2 linked regions of the Caldimonas brevitalea genome follow. The protein of the gene in region 1 interacts with the protein of each later gene in a pairwise test. Links are inferred from orthologs where the notes say so. Each region holds a gene or a part of one and is shown in the gene's direction. Other genes may lie near its edges. The genes, in order: zapD and ftsZ.

The links.
Region 2: the proteins of zapD (region 1) and ftsZ interact in binary tests that used the Escherichia coli proteins (3 or more experiments, as listed by UniProt). The link is inferred for Caldimonas brevitalea from one-to-one orthologs.

The regions. Positions count from the first base shown.
Region 1 is NZ_CP011371.1:5,433,035-5,439,745, forward strand. What follows is about bases 2,077-5,056. They hold zapD (cell division protein ZapD), read left to right. Parts: upstream 2,077-3,180; coding sequence 3,181-3,933; downstream 3,934-5,056. Other genes in these bases: AAW51_RS22970 (prepilin peptidase), read left to right, coding at 2,077-2,363; coaE (dephospho-CoA kinase), read left to right, coding at 2,394-3,014; AAW51_RS22985 (DNA gyrase inhibitor YacG), read left to right, coding at 3,933-4,154; AAW51_RS22990 (NUDIX domain-containing protein), read right to left, coding at 4,172-4,603; AAW51_RS22995 (ATP-binding protein), read right to left, coding at 4,600-5,056. Also shown: AAW51_RS22965 (type II secretion system F family protein), read left to right, coding at 1-1,207; more of AAW51_RS22970, read left to right, coding at 1,509-2,076; more of AAW51_RS22995, read right to left, coding at 5,057-5,481; ligase-associated DNA damage response endonuclease PdeM, read right to left, coding at 5,595-6,248; nucleoid occlusion factor SlmA, read right to left, coding at 6,258-6,711. UniProt on the Escherichia coli protein: Cell division factor that enhances FtsZ-ring assembly. Directly interacts with FtsZ and promotes bundling of FtsZ protofilaments, with a reduction in FtsZ GTPase activity.
Region 2 is NZ_CP011371.1:1,334,226-1,340,930, forward strand. Bases 1,303-4,276 are described here. They hold ftsZ (cell division protein FtsZ), read left to right. Parts: upstream 1,303-2,167; coding sequence 2,168-3,385; downstream 3,386-4,276. Other genes in these bases: ftsA (cell division protein FtsA), read left to right, coding at 1,303-2,061; lpxC (UDP-3-O-acyl-N-acetylglucosamine deacetylase), read left to right, coding at 3,614-4,276. Also shown: AAW51_RS05895 (cell division protein FtsQ/DivIB), read left to right, coding at 24-824; more of ftsA, read left to right, coding at 832-1,302; more of lpxC, read left to right, coding at 4,277-4,549; AAW51_RS05915 (hypothetical protein), read left to right, coding at 4,569-4,757; AAW51_RS05920 (Uma2 family endonuclease), read left to right, coding at 4,942-5,523; AAW51_RS05925 (protein adenylyltransferase SelO), read right to left, coding at 5,635-6,705. UniProt on the Escherichia coli protein: Essential cell division protein that forms a contractile ring structure (Z ring) at the future cell division site. The regulation of the ring assembly controls the timing and the location of cell division.

The DNA.
Region 1 (6,711 bases):
TGCGGCGAAGAAGGTTCAAGATTTCGTTTTCGAGTGGGAAGGCAAAGACCGCAATGGCAAGCCGGTGCGGGGCGAAATGCGCGCCGGCGGCGAGGCAATGGTCAGTGCCAGCTTGCGCCGCCAGGGCGTGCTGGTCACCAAGGTCAAGAAGCGGCGCATGGGTGGCGGCAAGGCCATCAAGCATAAGGACTTGACCGTGTTCACCCGCCAGCTCGCGACGATGATGCGCGCCGGCGTGCCCTTGCTCCAGGCCTTCGACATCGTCGGTCGCGGCAGCACGAATGCCAAGATGGCGCGCCTGGTCAACGACATCCGCAGCGACGTCGAAACCGGCACCAGCCTGTCGTCCGCTTTCCGCAAATACCCGCTCTACTTCGACGCGCTCTATTGCAACCTGGTCGAGGCCGGTGAAGCCGGCGGTATTCTGGAAACCCTGCTCGACCGGCTCGCCACCTATCAGGAAAAGACGCTGGCGATCAAGGCCAAGATCAAATCTGCGCTGATCTACCCGGTCGCGGTGCTGGTGGTCGCCTTCGTCGTCGTCGCGGTGATCATGATTTTCGTGATCCCGGCCTTCAAGGAGGTCTTCACGTCTTTCGGCGCCGACCTGCCCGGGCCGACCTTGCTCGTGATGTCGATTTCCGAGTTTTTCGTCGCGTACTGGTGGTTGATCTTCGGCGTCACGATTGGCGGCACCTATTTCTTCTTCCAGTCGTGGAAACGCTCGGAGAGGATGCAAAAGACGATGGACCGCCTGCTGCTGCGCGTGCCGATGTTCGGACCGCTGGTCAACAAGTCAGCCGTGGCGCGCTGGACCCGCACGCTGGCCACCATGTTCTCGGCCGGTGTGCCGCTGGTCGAGGCGCTCGACTCCGTGGGCGGCGCGTCTGGCAACGCCGTGTTTGCCGAAGCGACCGAGAAGATTCAGAAAGACGTCTCGACCGGCTCCAGCCTCACCATGTCGATGCAGAGCACCGGCGTGTTCCCGACCATGGTGCTGCAGATGTGCGCGATCGGCGAAGAATCCGGTTCGATCGACCACATGCTCAACAAGGCGGCCGAGTTCTACGAGAACGAGGTCGACGAGGCCGTCAAGGGTCTGTCCAGCCTGATGGAGCCCGTCATCATCGTGGTGCTGGGCAGCATCATCGGCGGCATCGTCGTCTCGATGTATTTGCCGATCTTCAAGCTGGGTCAGGTGGTGTGAGCGGTGCGCCGGCCTGCATCACCGGGCACACCGCGAAGGCGGGCGCGCCGGCAGGCAGGACGGCTCCCGGCAGCCGGCCCAATTGAAAAGGCGACGCCTCATCGCACGGCGTGCCCTGCGCGCGTGACGCCGCCGCAGCGCGGCGCCCCAGGCCGTCGGCCTCCGCGATCGGGCTCGACGCCGCGCCGCAACAGCGCCGATATCCTGCTGCCTCCAGGGGCGGTTGCGGTGGAGCCGATCCGGCGCGCCTTGCTCCCTCTCGACAGTCTCCCGCCGAACCCCCTCTCGCCCCCTTCATCGCATGAACGCTGAACTTCTCCACTGGTGGCTGTCGCCGCTGGCGCTGGGCCTTCTGGGGCTGTGCGTGGGCAGTTTCCTCAACGTGCTGATCTACCGCCTGCCGGTCATGCTCGAGCGGCAATGGAAGCGTGACGCCTGCGAGATGCTCGAACTGCCCTTGCCGGAAGAAGGCGCGCCGTTCAATCTCGCGGTGCCGCGTTCACGTTGCCCCCACTGCGGGCACACGATCCGCTGGCACGAGAACCTGCCCGTGCTGGGTTGGCTGCGGCTGGGTGGACGGTGCGCCCAATGCAAGGCGCGCATCTCGATACGCTATCCGCTGGTGGAGTTGCTCACCGGCGTCCTGTTCGGTGCGGTCGCCTGGAAGCTCGGCCCGCAACCGAGCGCCTTGCTGTGGTGCGGCGTGATGGCGGTGCTGGTGGCGCTGGCCTTCATCGACTGGGACACCACGCTGTTGCCCGACGACCTCACGCTGCCCTTGCTGTGGGCCGGCCTGGTCGCCGCCGCGCTGGGCTGGAACCTGCCACTCGGCACGGCCTTGTGGGGTGCGGTGGCCGGGTACCTGGTCTTGTGGGCGGTCTATTGGCTGTTCAAGCTGACCACCGGCAAGGAAGGCATGGGCTTCGGCGACTTCAAGCTGTTGGCCGCCATCGGCGCGTGGCTCGGTTGGTCGATGCTGTTGCCGGTGCTGATCATCGCGTCGGTGCTCGGCACCGTGGTGGGCCTGGGGATGAAGGCGACCGGCCAACTGCGCGAAGACCGCTATGTGCCGTTCGGCCCCTTTCTCGCGGGGGCCGGCATCGCCGTGTTCCTGATCGGCCCATCGACCGTGTCGGCCTGGCTCGGCTGGTATTGAGGATCACACCCCATCAAGGACACGCGCGACATGACAGCAACCTCACGGCGGATCGGGCTGACCGGCGGCATCGGCAGCGGCAAGAGCACCGTCGCGGCGATGTTGGCCGACCTGGGCGCGCTGATTGTCGACACCGACGCCATTTCCCGCTCGCTGAGCGCAGCCGGCGGCGCGGCCATCCCGGCCCTGCGGACCGCCTTCGGCGATGACTTCATCGATGCCGAGGGCGCCTTGGACCGCGCCCGCATGCGGTCGCTGGTGTTCCAGGACCCTTCGGCCCGCACCCGCCTCGAGCGACTGCTGCACCCTTTGATCGGGCAAGAGACGGTGCGGCAGGCCGCCTTGGCCACCCCGGGTCAGCCGGTGGTGTTCGACGTTCCGCTGCTGGTCGAGTCCGGACGCTGGCGTGCGCTGGTCGACTGGGTGCTGGTGGTCGACTGCACACCCGAGACGCAAGTCGAGCGGGTGGTGCAGCGATCGCAGCTGGCACCAGCCGAGGTCGAGCGCATCATCGCGCAGCAGGCGCCTCGCGCCGCTCGGCTGGCCGCCGCCGACGTGGTGATCTGCAACGATGGCCTGACGCTGCAAGAACTCGAGGCCGAAGTGCGCGCGGTCTGGCAGCGCTGGCAGCTCGACAGCCCCGCCGGCTGAGGGCACTCGTCGACGTCAACCTTGCAACGTCGGCGCCATATTGTGAGAACAGGCCCTCGCCTGTTACGGTGTCTTGCGTGGGTTTGGCCGGGGGCAATGCCTGTGAAACAATCCGCGTAGCTTCGCCCACCGACGGCCCGGCGCCTGCGGACCGAGGAAACCTGCCTTGACACTGTACGAATACCCCTTCAACGAAAGCATCCGCACGATGCTGCGGCTCGAACACCTGTTCGACCGACTGGCCCAGCTGATGCCGCGAGAAGCCCCAGTCGACCACCACTACTCGCTCGCCACGATCTTCGAGATCATCGACGTCGCCTCGCGCGCCGACCTCAAGTCCGACCTGTTGAAGGACCTCGAACGGCAGAAGACACTGCTGAACGGCTACCGAGGCAACCCGTCGATCTCGGAGCGTGTACTGGACGACGTGATCGGCCGCATCGACCACGCCTTCAACGGCCTCAACCAGCTGCCCGGCAAGGCCGGCCATGCCTTGACCACCAATGAGTGGCTGATGAGCATCCGCAGCCGCATCAGCATCCCCGGCGGGACCTGCGAGTTCGACCTGCCGGCCTATTACGCCTGGCAGCAGCTGCCGCCGGCACAGCGCCAGGCCGACCTGCAGCAATGGGTGTCCACCCTGCTGCCGCTGGCTGAGGCGCTGAACCTGTTGCTGGGCCTGTTGCGTGATTCGGGCATGCCGCACAAGGTGTTGGCCCAGCACGGCCAGTACCAGCAAAGCCTGCCGACCGGACGCACCTTCCAGCTGCTGCGGGTGCGCATCGACCCCACCCTGGGCCTGATCCCCGAGATCAGCGGCCACCGGTTGATGGTGTCGATCCGCTTGATGCGCCAAGACCCCGAGGGCCGTTTGCGCCCCGCGAACGAAGAAGCGAATTTCGAACTCGCGTTGTGCTGATGGACCCTCAGAAACCGGCGCCCGTGCGGCGCACCGTCACCTGCCCCAATTGCAAAGGGGAAAGCGTGTACGGGCCCGAGAACCCGTACCGGCCGTTCTGCAGCGCCCGCTGCAAGAACATCGACTTCGGCGCCTGGGCCAGCGAGAGCTACCGTGTCGAGGACAGCACGCCGCGGCAGGACGGCCTCGACGACGAGAACGGTAGCGGTGCGGCACGCTGAAGGCGCGCCGGTGTCGCTCAGTTCACGGCGCCAGGGTGGGTCGGGCCGCTGAAGCCTCGCTCTTCGGCAAACCAGGCCAGCACCGGCACGGTGCCCGGCAGCACCGGGTGCACCTCGACCGGCAGCGTCTGCCAGGCCATGGCCTGGCGCTCGCGCATCTCGAACTCGCCGCGCCATTCGTACACCTTGCAGAAGTGCAGGCGCACCAGGGCGTGCGGATAGTCCACCATCTCGACCTTCCAGGGGTGGACGGACCCGATGGTGATGCCCAGCTCCTCGTGCAGTTCACGCCGCAGTGCCGCTTCGACCGTTTCGCCGGCCTCGAGCTTGCCGCCGGGGAATTCCCAGTGGCCCGCGTAGACCTTGCCCTCGGGCCGCGACGTCAACAGAAAGCGGCCTTTGGCGTCGATCAGCACGCCCACCGCCACGTCCACCGGCGTGCGGCTCACCGTGTGCCCCCCTCGCGCCGACCGGCGTAATCGCGAGCGAACTGGTACGCCACCCGCCCCGAACGCGAGCCCCGCTCCAGCGCCCACACCAGCGATTCCTGCCGCGCCGCCTCGATGGCCGGCTCGTCGACGCCGAAACTGCGCAGCCACTGCGCCACGATGGCCAGGTATTCGGCCTGGCTGAAGGGATAGAAGCTGATCCACAGCCCGAAGCGTTCGGACAGCGAGATCTTCTCTTCGACCACCTCGCCGGGGTGCACCTCACCGTCCTCGGTGTGCTGGTAGCTGAGGTTCTCTTTCATGTACTCCGGCAGCAGGTGCCGGCGGTTGGACGTGGCGTAGATCAGCACATTGGCCGATGACGCCGAGACCGAGCCGTCGAGGATGGACTTGAGTGCCTTGTAGCCCGGCTCGCCCTCGTCGAAGCTGAGGTCGTCGCAATAGACGATGAAACGCTCGGGGCGCTCGGCCACCAGGTCGACGATGTCGGGCAGATCGACCAGATCGGTCTTGTCCACCTCGATCAGCCGCAGGCCCTGCCCGGCGAACTCGTTCAAACAGGCCTTGATCAGCGACGACTTGCCGGTGCCGCGTGCGCCGGTCAGCAAGGCGTTGTTGGCGCCCCGCCCGGCGACGAATTGCGCGGTGTTGCGCCACAGCCGTTCCTTCTGGCCCTCGACCTCGCGCAGGTCGGACAACAGGATGCCGGCGACATGGCGCACCGGCTCCAGGCAGGCCGACCCGGCACGCTTGCGGTAACGGAAGGCCACCGAGGCCGACCAGTCGGGTGCCGTCAGCGGGTGGGGCAGTACCGCCTCGAGGCGGCTGAGCAAGCTTTCGGCTCGCGCGATCAAGGCGTCCAGGGAAGCAGCAGGCATCTTGGTGACAGACAGGTCTGGTGGGTCAGTGGAGGCTGGCGAACGCAGTGTAGCGGCGCTCATTGGAACACCCCCGTGGCGCGCACCGCGGCGCGAGCGCCTTCGGGCGGCGCTCACCCCCGCGGCACTTCCATCACCCGGCCGTCGGCCGTCACGAACAGCCGATCGCCTCCGGCCGGGGTGATGCGATGCATGCCGGTAAAGGCGCCGAACGCCGGCAGCACGCCGACAGCTGGACCGAGCCAGAAGCACGGCAGGCGCAAACGGTCGAGGGCACGGCCGCTCAGGTTGAAACAGGGATGCAAATGGCCGGCCAGCACATAGGCGTTGGCCACCTGTTGTGGATGGTGGCACAAGGCGAAGGGCCCGAGCCGGTACGGCTCGTCGACGCAGCGGATGCGCAGGGCAGCGGGCGGGTCCCCGGCGCGGTCGTCGTGGTTGCCGCGCACCAGCACAAGGTCGAGGTCGGGATGCGCGTCGCGCCAGCGCTGCAAGGCGCCCAGCGTGCCCGGTGCGTGGGCACGCGCCGAATGAAGAAAGTCGCCAAGGAAGACCACCCGCCGGCACGCGGTGCGCTGCAGCAGGGTGTCGAGCACCGCCAGCGTTTCGGCCGTGGTGCCGCGCGGCACCGGCACGCCCCAGCGTCGGAACGACACCGCCTTGCCGATATGTGCATCGGCCACCAGCAAGGTCTGGTGCGCCGCCAGGTAGGCTGCCTTCTCGGGCAGCAGCGTCAGCGGCTCACCTTGTAGCTGCGTGGTCAGCACCGCGGGCGGTCAGCCTCCGACGAGTTGCTTCAGGCTGGCTTCGAGGTGCTCGCTGGGCGAGCGCTTGAAGCCCGAGCGGGCATAACGGTGCAGGCGGCCGACGATGAAGCTGGTCAACGCCGAGGCCAGCGCGGTGCCGTCCACGGTCGGCGTCACCGAGCCGCCGGCATCGGCCGCGCTACGCAGGCTCTGGCGCAGTTGCGACTCGATGCGGTCGAAGAACTGGTTCATGCGCACCAGCAGGCGTTCGTTCTCGAACACCAGCGCGTCGCCGACCATCACGCGGGTCATGCCCGGGTTGCGTTCGCCGAACTGCAACACGACGACGGCGATCTTCTGCGCCTGCGTCACGCCCTGCGGCTCGCGCTCGGCGATCTGGTTGACCAGCGTGAACACGCTCTGCTCGATGAACTCGATCAGGCCCTCGAACATCTGCGCCTTGCTGGCGAAGTGCCGGTAGAGG
Region 2 (6,705 bases), 4.1 Mb from region 1 along the record:
GAGGGCCCGCCACGACCGAGACCATGCAATCCACGACACCTCTGGACATCCGACTGATGAACGCGACCGCCGCCCTGCTCTACACGCTGGCGGCGCTCGGCTTCGTCTGGATGACCGTGTCGTGGGCCGCGCGTTGGCCGTTGTTTTCGATCCGCGCCATCCGCATCGAGGGCGACGTGACACGCAGCAGCGAAACGACCATCCGCGCCAATGCGACGCCCAAGCTGAGCGGCAATTTTTTCAGCATCGACCTGGAACGTACACGCCAGGCCTTCCAGTCGGTGCCCTGGGTGCGACGCGCCACGGTGATGCGGGTCTGGCCCAACCGGTTGCTGGTGCGGCTGGAAGAACACCGCGCCGCCGCCTACTGGGGCGAGAACCGGTTGGTCAACACCTACGGCGAGGTGTTCGAGGCCAACCTCGGCGATGTCGAAGACGACCGCCTGCCGACCTTGTCCGGGCCCGATGGCAGCTCCCGTCAGGTGCTTGAGATGGTGGCACCGGTGCAAACGGCCGTGCGGCGCATGGGCGCCGGCATCGAACGCCTGACGCTGTCGGACCGCGGCTCGTGGAAGGTGGCACTGGACAACGGCGCCGAACTCGAACTCGGCCGCGGCGAGGCCGGCGAGGTGCTGGCACGGCTGGACCGTTTCGTGACCTCGTGGCCCCAAGTGACCGAGCGCTACCCCGGGCCGCTCGAATACGCCGACCTGCGCCACCACAACGGCTATGCGGTGCGCATCGAGGGCATCACGACCGGTATCCCCGGCGGCGCGAAACCCGGCGCAAGACCCGGCTCCCCAGCCGGTGCGAATAGAAACTGAGAGCAAGATGGCCAAGGAATACAAAGATCTCGTTGTCGGCCTCGACATCGGCACGGCCAAGGTGATGGCGGTGGTGGCCGAGGTGTTGCCGAGCGGCGAGCTGCGCGTGGCCGGGCTGGGCGTGGCGCCGTCGCACGGGCTCAAGCGCGGCGTGGTGGTCAACATCGATGCGACGGTGCAGTCGATCCAGCAGGCGCTGAAAGAGGCCGAGATGATGGCCGACTGCAAGATCACGCGGGTCTACACCGGCATCACCGGCAGCCACATCCGCGGGCAGAACTCGACCGGCATGGTGATCGTGCGCGACAAGGAGGTCACGCCGATCGACGTCGCGCGGGTGGTCGAGACCGCCAAGGCCATCAACATCCCCAACGACCAGAAGCTGCTGCTGGTGGAGCCGCAGGAGTTCGTGATCGACGGCCACGAGGTCAAGGAGCCGATCGGCATGAGCGGTGGCCGCCTCGAGGTGAAGGTGCACATCGTCACCGGCGCACAGAGTGCGGCCGAGAACATCGTCAAGTGCGTGCGACGCTGCGGGCTCGAGGTCGAGCAGCTGGTGTTGAACCCCTCTGCGTCCAGCCTGTCGGTGTTGACCGAAGACGAGAAAGACCTGGGCGTGGCGCTGGTCGACATCGGCGCCGGCACCACTGACGTGGCGATCTTTACCGACGGCGCGATCCGCCACACCGCCGTGATTCCGATCGCGGGCGACCTGATCACGAGCGACATCGCGATGGCCTTGCGCACGCCGACCAAGGACGCCGAGGAGATCAAGGTCGATTTCGGCGTCGCCAAACAGCTGCTGGCCGACCCCGACGAACAGGTCGAAGTGCCTGGCCTCGGGGACCGGGCACCCCGCATGCTCTCGCGACAAGCATTGGCCGGCGTGATCGAGCCTCGCGTGGAAGAAATCTTTTCACTTGTGCATCAAGTCATCCGTGAGAGCGGCTACGAAGAGCTGCTGTCGTCCGGCATCGTGCTCGCCGGCGGATCGGCGGTGATGCCGGGGATGGTCGAGCTGGGCGAGGACATTTTTCTAAAACCGGTGCGCAAGGGGATCCCGACTTACTCGGGCGCACTGCACGACATGGTGGCCAACCCGCGCTCGGCCACGGTGATGGGACTCTTGGAGGAGGCGCGCCTTGCGCGTGTGCGCGGTCATCGGGCGGCTCAACAGGCCGGTTCGGTGAAGACGCTCTTTGGCCGGGTCAAGGACTGGTTTATCGGGAACTTCTGAGCGGCCGACCGCCGAGCGACGGGCCATGTACCCGCCGCCCAGGTCGATCCCGTTCATGTTTGATTGATGTGTGTGTAGGCAACTGCTAGTGACGAAGGAGGTCCAAATGCCTATTGAGATGATCGAAGAGTTCAATCTGGGTACCCAGATCAAGGTGATCGGTGTGGGCGGTGGCGGTGGCAACGCCGTGGACCACATGATTGCGCAGGGCGTGCAAGGTGTGGAATTCGTTGTGGCGAATACCGACGCTCAAGCCCTCAACCGTTCGACCGCCCACAAGCTGATCCAGCTGGGCACCACGGGCCTCGGCGCCGGCGCCAAACCCGAAGCCGGCAAGGCTGCGGCGGAAGAAGCCGTGGACCGCATCCGCGACTGCATCTCCGGCGCCAACATGCTGTTCATCACGGCCGGCATGGGCGGCGGCACCGGCACTGGTGCGGCACCGGTGATCGCGCGTGTCGCGAAGGAAATGGGCATCCTGACCGTCGGCGTGGTGACCAAGCCGTTCGAGTTCGAGGGCGGCCGCCGCATGAAGCAGGCCGACACCGGCCTGAACGAGCTGGAAGCGAATGTCGATTCGCTGATCGTGGTGCTCAACGAGAAGCTGCTCGAAGTGCTGGGCGATGATGTCACCCAGGACCAGGCGTTCGCACAGGCCAACGACGTGCTGAAGAACGCCGTGGGCGGCATCAGCGACATCATCCACATCCCCGGCCTCGTCAACGTCGACTTCGAAGACGTCAAGACGGTGATGAGCGAGCCGGGCAAGGCGATGATGGGCACCGCCATCGCGCAAGGCCCGGACCGCGCCCACAAGGCCGCCGAGGCCGCCGTGGCCTGCCCGCTGCTGGAAGGCATCGACCTGTCGGGCGCGCGCGGCGTGCTGGTGCTGATCGCGGCAGCGCGCGGCACCTTCAAGCTGAGCGAAAGCCGCAACGCGATGAACACCATCCGCCGTTATGCCGCCGACGATGCACATGTGATCTACGGCACGGCGTACGACGACAGCCTGGGCGACGCGCTGCGCGTCACGGTGATCGCGACCGGCTTGTCGGCCAACTCGCGCCGTCAGCAGGCCCCGATCAGCGTGGTGCACTCGCAGCCGGCGCTGCGCACCGGCACCGACAACATTCCGGTGTTGAACAGTGCGGTGCATGCCGAGCGGCAGGGCAGCCACCACTCGGGGCATGACTACAGCAGCCTGAACACCCCCAGCGTGTGGCGTTCGGGGCGCACGCAGGCGGCGGCCAAGGTGGATGCGCTGGCGAGCAACGGGATGGACGAAATCGAAATCCCCGCCTTCCTCCGCAAACAAGCCGATTGAGCGGAGTGCTCGGCTGCTGCGCGGGGCGATCTGCGGGCTGTGGTCCTCGCCGTACGGGAGTACGGCTGCGGTCCTCGCCCGCACCTCGCCCCGCTCGCGACGCCGATCACCCCGCTCAATCTCGCTGTCGCGGCCACTTCGTACGGTTTTGCCGGCTGCCCTGCCGGGTAATCGCTGCGATCAAAAGCTTCGACTGCGGGGAAAGTGCTGATTGCCTAAAATGCGGACATGCTTCAACAACGCACTCTCAAATCGCTGACGCGCGCCGTCGGCGTCGGGTTGCACAGTGGCCAGCGTGTGGAACTCACGCTCCGGCCGGCGGCGCCTGACACCGGCATCGTGTTTCGGCGGGTCGATCTGCCGGTGCCTGTCGAGATTCCGGTCTCGGCGGCGGCCGTGAGCGACACCCGGCTCGCGTCGACGCTGTCGGCCGGGGGTGACCCCGGGGCGCCGAAAGTGCACACGGTGGAGCATCTGATGTCTGCCTGCGCAGGCATGGGACTCGACAATCTGTATGTCGACATCACCGCCGAGGAAGTCCCGATCCTGGACGGCTCTGCAGCCTCCTTCGTCTACCTATTGCAGAGCGCCGGGATCGAGCTTCAGAAGGTGCCCAAGCGTTTTTTGCGCATCAAGAAGCCGGTCGAAGTGCGTGAAGGGACGGGCCCGACCCTCAAGTGGGCCCGCCTCGATCCCTTCCACGGCTACAAGCTTTCGTTCGAGATCGATTTTGATCACCCGGCGGTCGACCAGACCGGGCAGCGGGTGGTGTTCGATTTCTCTTCCGGGCGCTATACCCGCGACATCGCACGCGCCCGCACCTTCGGTTTCACCAAAGACGTCGAGATGATGCGCTCGCGCGGCCTCGGGCTGGGCGGCAGCATGGACAACGCGATCGTGGTCGACGACTACCGCGTGCTGAACAGCGACGGTTTGCGCTACGACGACGAGTTCGTCAAGCACAAAATCCTCGACGCGATCGGCGACCTTTACGTGGTCGGCAAACCTCTGCTGGCCGCTTACAGCGCCTACAAGTCGGGCCATGCGCTGAACAACAAGCTGCTGCGCGCGGTGCTGGCCGACGCCAGCGCCTACGAGATCGTCAGCTTCGACGACGAGGCCAAGGCGCCCTCAGGCTTCGCGCAACTCGCGCCGGTCTGGTAGGGCGATAGCGGAGCCTGACATGTTCGCGTTGATCCGCGTGCTGATCGGGCTGCTGCTGATGGGCTCGGTGGTGTGCTTCGGCCTGTACCTGATCACGCGCCAGGCGCGTTACTTCCGCATCGGGCTGGCCATCGTCAAGTGGACGGTGATCGCCGGGCTGGTGTTTTTCGGCGTGTTGATCTTCGAGCACTTCGTGCTGGACAGCTGAGCCTGAGCCGCGGCCGTCCGACCGCCTCGGTCACACGCCGGTGTGGAGGGCAGCGAAGGTCGCGGAAGTTGCGTGGGTGCCGGCCGCCCAGCAGCGACTGGGGCGCTTCGGCTACCGACGGATTCATGACGTCTTGCGAGCCGACTATGATGGTATGCATTGCGCCCTATCAGCAGGCAGCCACATGGGACTCCCCATCTCGACTATGACCCTGGCCGACTTCCTGGCCTGGGAAAGCCAGCAGGACACCCGGCACGAGTTCTTCCGCGGTGAGGTGTTCGCGATGACCGGCGGCTCAGCTCGGCACAACCGCGTGATCCTCAACCTGGCTGCGCACCTCGGCTCGCATCTGGACGGCACACCCTGCCAGGTCTTCGCGGAGTCGATGAAGGTGCAGCTCGCCGACGAGGCCGTCCTGTATCCCGACGTCATGGTGACCTGCGGTAAGGCCCAGGCCGGCGACGAGCAGACCATCACAGACCCCAAGCTCATCATCGAAGTGCTGTCGCCCTCGACAAAGGGCTACGACAAGCGCAACAAGTTCATTCTCTACCGCAGCCTGCCCACGCTGCGCGAGTACGCGCTGATCGACCCGGCTTCACGCGAGGTCGAGGTGTTCACCCTGACGGCAGACGGCTGGCTGCTGTCGGATCAGTCGCGGGCCGCGGACCTGGCCCTTGCCAGCATCGACTGCCGGATGCCGATGGAAGCCGTCTTCAAAGGTGTGGAAGTTGCGCCGTCGGAAGGGAAGGGCGCGGTGGCGTGACCGGTGCAGGAGGACGTTGTCACCTCCGCGTCAACGCAACTGCCGGCCTCTGCGGGCCGACCAACGGTGTCGCTCCCGCTGATCGGGCGGCCTTCGGCATTCGTTACGGAATCAGGTTCCGCAGAAGGTCTGATAGCAAGCGGTCACGTCAGACGGCGCCGGTTCTGCATAAGGCGTGTTTTCCGGCGTTTCCTCATAAGGCCGTCGCAGTGCGGCCAGCAGCTGCTGGAACGGCCCCAGGTCGTCGTCGTGGGTGGCTGCCGCGAGCGCTTCCTCGACACGGTGGTTGCGGGGGATCACCCAAGGGTTGACCCGGCGCATCCGAGCGGCCCGCCCCGTGCCGTCAGGCGCGGCAGCATCCTCGCTCGCACAGCGCTCGCGCCAACGGCCCAGCCAGGGTTCGAGCGCTTGCGGCGCCTGGAACAGCCCGCGCAGCGCCGCTTCGTCTCCCTCGGCGGCATCGGCCAGCCGCCGCCAACCCAGCGTGAAGTCAACGGCCTGCGCGTGCAGCAGCGCCAGCCAGTCCTCGGCCAGCGCGGTGTCGGCAGGGTCGTCGTCGGCTGTCGCGCGCTGCAGACCGAGCTTGGCGCGCTGGCCGGCGAGCAGTGCGCGTGCGTACCAGTCCGGGAAGGCGTCGATCACCTCGGTGGCCTGGCCGAGGGCCTTCTCGATGCCTGCCTCGGTCATGTCCTCGGCAATCAACGGCAGCAGGGCCTCGCCGAGCCGGGCCAGGTTCCAGCGGGCGATCAGCGGCTGGTTGCCGTAGGCGTAGCGGCCGCCGTGGTCGATCGAACTGAACACCGCCTGCGGGTCGTAGGCCTCGATGAAGGCGCAGGGTCCGTAGTCGATGGTCTCGCCGGAGATCGTCATGTTGTCGGTGTTCATCACGCCGTGGATGAAGCCGATGTTCATCCATTGCGCCACCAGCGCCGCCTGCCGCTCGGCCACCCGGCGCAGCAGTGCGACGTAACGATCGGGTGTGCCCACCAGGTCCGGATCGTGGCGTGCGATGGTGTAGTCCGCCAACTGACGCAGCCGCTCGAGGTCATCGCGCGCCGCGAAGAACTCGAAGGTGCCGACGCGCAAGTGGCTGGCGGCGACGCGGGTGAGCACGGCGCCGGGGAGCGGCAACTCGCGCTCGACGGTCTCGCCAGTCGCTGCGACGGCCAGTGCCCGCGTGGT